DNA from 2 places in the Aneurinibacillus uraniidurans genome. Region 1 is predicted to be linked to the other one. Evidence: riboswitches for the same ligand, from Rfam matches in the RefSeq annotation. Region 1 holds a riboswitch; the other holds the start of a gene.
The links. Region 1 has a riboswitch for S-adenosylmethionine ahead of PO771_RS09275 (homoserine dehydrogenase). Riboswitches for the same ligand answer to the same signal wherever they lie in the genome.
Positions count from the first base shown of each region.

Region 2: another riboswitch for S-adenosylmethionine. It lies ahead of PO771_RS17925 (trans-sulfuration enzyme family protein); the one in region 1 lies ahead of PO771_RS09275 (homoserine dehydrogenase).

Region 1 covers NZ_CP116902.1:1,846,550-1,848,755, reverse strand. The annotation lists gene PO771_RS09275 (homoserine dehydrogenase) at 1-1,114, opposite strand, end outside; SAM riboswitch class I at 1,184-1,297, opposite strand; gene PO771_RS09270 (DUF1002 domain-containing protein) at 1,371-2,206, opposite strand, start outside.
Region 2 covers NZ_CP116902.1:3,582,141-3,584,346, reverse strand. The annotation lists gene PO771_RS17940 (amino acid permease) at 1-82, opposite strand, end outside; gene PO771_RS17935 (class F sortase) at 342-863, opposite strand; gene PO771_RS17930 (hypothetical protein) at 929-1,120, opposite strand; SAM riboswitch class I at 1,271-1,397, shown strand; gene PO771_RS17925 (trans-sulfuration enzyme family protein) at 1,487-2,206, shown strand, end outside.

The sequences.
Region 1 (2,206 bases):
GCAGCACACCGGCCTCACCCGACAAAAACGACAGCAGGCTAAATTCCCCCCGCTCATCTTTCGGCTTCAAAGTAAAAAAGGCTGCTTCCACCCCTGTTTTTTCTACGATTTCTTCCGCTGCAAGCGCAACAGCCGCTGTTTCTGGAATAAATGTCGTACCGCGCACCGCATGTACAATATCTTCCACAATCGCACTTCCTGTCGGCAGCATGCCTGCTCCTTTACCTGTAAAGAATAAATCTCCTACCACATCCCCTGTAACAAACACACCGTTGTATTCATTTTTCACTTGCGCTAATGCATGCGAATGCGGCACAAGCGTTGGTGCTACCTGTACACGCAAGCTCGCACCGACCCGCTCGGCTGTGGCGAGCAGCTTTACCCGTAAGCCCAGATGACCAAATAACTCAATCTCTTCCGCTGTAACACTAGTGATCCCATCCCGCAAACTTGCTTTCTCGTCTATCTCTTCACCAAAACAGAGACGAGCTACAATCCGGATTTTATGAAATGCATCATATCCTTCTACATCGGCGGTCGGGTCCGCTTCTGCAAAACCAAGCTCCTGTGCCTCAGCAAGCACCGCTTCATATGGCAATCCTTCTTCTTCCATACGCGTCAGAATATAATTCGTCGTACCGTTCAAAATACCCGCCACACGCGTAATCCGATTTACATTCAATAGCTGGGCTAATGTATTCAGAATCGGAATCCCTCCACCTACACTTGCTTCGTATAACAAGCCGACCCCTTGCTCTTGTGCCAGCGTATGCAGCCAGGCCCCGTGTATCGCCAGCAGTTCTTTATTTGCAGATATGACATGACAGCCACGTGCAATTGCCTCTTCCATGTAACTAAGCGTTGGCACAAGGCCCCCCATCGCATCAACGACAACATCCGGCTCACTCGCCCAAACGCGAGCGATATTATCTGTAAGCAAACTGCGTTCCACTTCCACCTTACGCGGGCGCGCAGTATCACGCACCAAAATGCTTGCTATCTCAAATGCTACACCGGTCTGCTTGCGAAGCCGCTCGGCGTGCGTTTGTAAAATCGTCACCACTCCCGATCCTACTGTTCCAAGTCCAAGTAAAGCAATGCGTATGTTTTTCATATTTCCCCCTCCAGTTTCTATAAAAAAGACCCTCTTCCTAAGAAGAGGGTCGGGTATCCGAATATCCTCCTCTCATCTTCCAAAGCTTATGTACAAAGCTTTGATGGAATTAGCACCGTACAGGAAAACCTGTGGTTGCTGAGACTTCATCGGGCCATGTCCCTCCGTCTCTCTCGATAAGAGTTGTTGTTCTTTTGTACTATTCATTTAATTATCACATATCTTACTTGGATATTTCTCCCCTGTCAACCTGTAATTATGCAAACCAGCTCAGCATCTTATCAATTAAGTGCTTAAGGAACTGCAAAATCTCCTGAACAAACGACTTCGCTTCCGGATTGCTATTCAGAAAATCCTGCACTTGTCCTTTATAGCTTGAGATCTGGTCAAGCGTCTTGCTCCAGTCGATGTTTAAATTCTGGATTTTGCGCAAAATACTCACAAGCGAATCAATTTCCTGATCACTTAGTGTAAGCCCCATCTGCTGTGCCACATTGTTGATCATCTGGCGCAGCTGATCGTCGCTCATTTTGCCGGTCTGTTTGGCTAACTCTGCTTTCAGACGCGTCAGAAGCTCGGCTGCTTTTTCCTTATCACCAATCTGCTCGGCAATTTTCGATGTCGTTACCATTTCTTCACTGGCAACTTTTTTCTGATTTTCGTCGATTTTTGTACCCGTTACTTGTTCATACGCCTTCATGACGCCGGTTAAGCCTGCTGTACCTGATACCGGGAACGGTGCATCGACTTTTACATTGGCATCTTTCACACCCGCTGTTGCCAGTGCATTCTCATACATCGCTTTGCTGATGCCCGTAATGTTATTCGTCTCAACTTTAATCCCCTGACCCGGTTCTGCCAGTTGAATCATCGTAGACGAAATGGCCCGGGTGCCAATTACGTTCTTCGGCAATAGTCCATCGAGATATTTATGCTCTTCAGCATTCGTAACGGTAATTTCTTGCGCTTCCTTCGGTGGATTGAAGCGTCCTTTGATCTGTTGTTTTTGCGCTGACGACAAGTTCTGTCCGTATGTTACAATTGTGTCGCCTGGTGCGGCATCCGCAAAGGCGGTTGCGGTTGATAGAAGAA
Region 2 (2,206 bases), 1.7 Mb from region 1:
CAATAATGCCCCCGATGGAGATCATCGTAATATGTCTTGTCTTAAGCTGCTTTTGAAGTTGAGCTTGTTGTGTTTTCTCCATATCCATCCTCCTATTTGTTTATACTTTTTACAAAACTGTGTCTGTATTATGTGTAATATGCAAGGGTCATGCCAATAAATAAATGTTAAAAATAATAGAAAAATAGGGACTTTTGTCGAAAATACAATTCATTTGTGCATAAATTTTAATGCAAAAATGAATCAATGCTGATTTTGTGTGAAAATATCCCATAAAAAAATCCCGGCTCAGGGCCAGGTTCGGATGATTATTTATATTGGTTACAAAAGGAGTGGAGAAGTTACGGGGAAATTTCAGCAAACACAACAAGACGTTGGGTATGTTCACGTGTTTTTTTATTAAATTTACCACTACAAGTAATTAAATTTAATTGAGCGTTGGATGAGGGCCCGAATATTCTTTCTAAAGGTGCTTTTTTGGTCATAAATGATTCTACATTTTTAACAGTAAAAACAAGCTTGTCATTTTTCCTGTTGTATAAAAAAATTTTATCACCACGTTTTAATTCCCTTAGGCGATAAAATATAGCCGGTCCTGTATAGTGGTCGAAGTGTCCCGCAATCACAGCATTGCCTGGTTCACCTGGCTTTGTCCAAGGCGTGAGAATGCCTACTTTTTCAAAGGAAGGTGGGACCCCCATTTGTCCATTTGCCAGTACGGAGACAGGTTCTACAGCAGCTTTAAGTTTAATCTGAGGTATTTCGATACGAACGGGTACAAATGCTTTTGAAGTATGGGCGTCAATCGTTGAGCAAGGAAAGAAAAAAATAGCGATCAAGAGAAGACAGGTTAGGATTCTCATGTTATTTTCCCCTCTGAATTAATAGTGCACAGTACAAAAAAGGGGGAAGCCCCCCTTTTTTTTGTTTATTCGCTTGCGCCGCCATAGCCTGTCTTAGGCAGTCCCTTAATATGCATTTTTCCATGATGCTTAGCATGCACCTTTTTATGGTGATGGTGATGTTTTGCTTTGTGCGTTGTATCAGGAGTAGCGGCGAAGGCTGGGAGCGTAAAACCGGCAACACATGCTGCTAATGTAAATGCGATTACCTTTTTCATGAATGTCACCTCAATAAATTTGTAATGTGCGTTACACCTATTAAGCTTCCCTGATGGTGAAAATCTATTTTGTTAATGTTACCCATGAAAATGCGGTTTACAAATGAACATTTTTGATTTATGATTGCTGATAATTGAAAAAATTGAATTCTCTTATCCAGAGAGGCGGAGGGACTGGCCCGATGATGCCCGGCAACCATCACATGAATGGTCTGTATAGACAATTGTGTGAACGGTGCTAATTCCTGTAGAACATACGTGTTCTAACAGATGAGAGGTAGCAGACGAGCGGACCGCTGCATCCAACACCCTTCCATCTGTGAAGGGTGTTTTTTTGTGGACTTTATTATAGAGGGGAGCAGGAACATGCATATTGAAACAGAGTTAGTGCGAGCAGGTATCGGAAGAGATCCGCAGACAGGGGCGGTTAGCCCACCGATTTATCAGGTGGCGACATTTGCTCATCCAAAGCTTGGGGAGAGCACAGGATATGATTATTCCCGAACGGCCAATCCGACCCGAACTGTTCTGGAGGATGCAGCGGCCAGATTGGAGAAGGGGGCAGTTGCTTCGGCGTTTGCTTCCGGTATGGCAGCGGTAACGGCTGTGCTACATCTGTTTGCGCCGGGTGATCATTTGATCGTAACGGAAGATTTGTACGGGGGTACGTATCGTGTGCTTCGAGAAGTGCTGAATGTGTATGGGGTGCAGGCGAGCTTTGTTGATACGAGTAACCTGAAAGAGGTTGAGGCAGCTATTCAGTCAGACACAAAAGGGATTTTTATTGAAACCCCAACCAATCCATTGATGAAAATAAGTGATATTCCCTGTGTAGTCGCGCTGGCGAAGGCACACGGGTTGTTAACGATTGTAGACAATACATTTATGACGCCGTATTTACAGAAACCGCTTGAGCTTGGTGCAGACATTGTCATTCACAGCGCTTCTAAATATCTTGGTGGACATAATGATGTGATTGCTGGTCTGGTCGTGACGAAGGATGAGAAGTTAGGTGAGCGAATTAGATTCATTCAGAATGCGATAGGAGCCATTCTTGGTCCGCAGGATTCATGGCTGTTGCTGCGC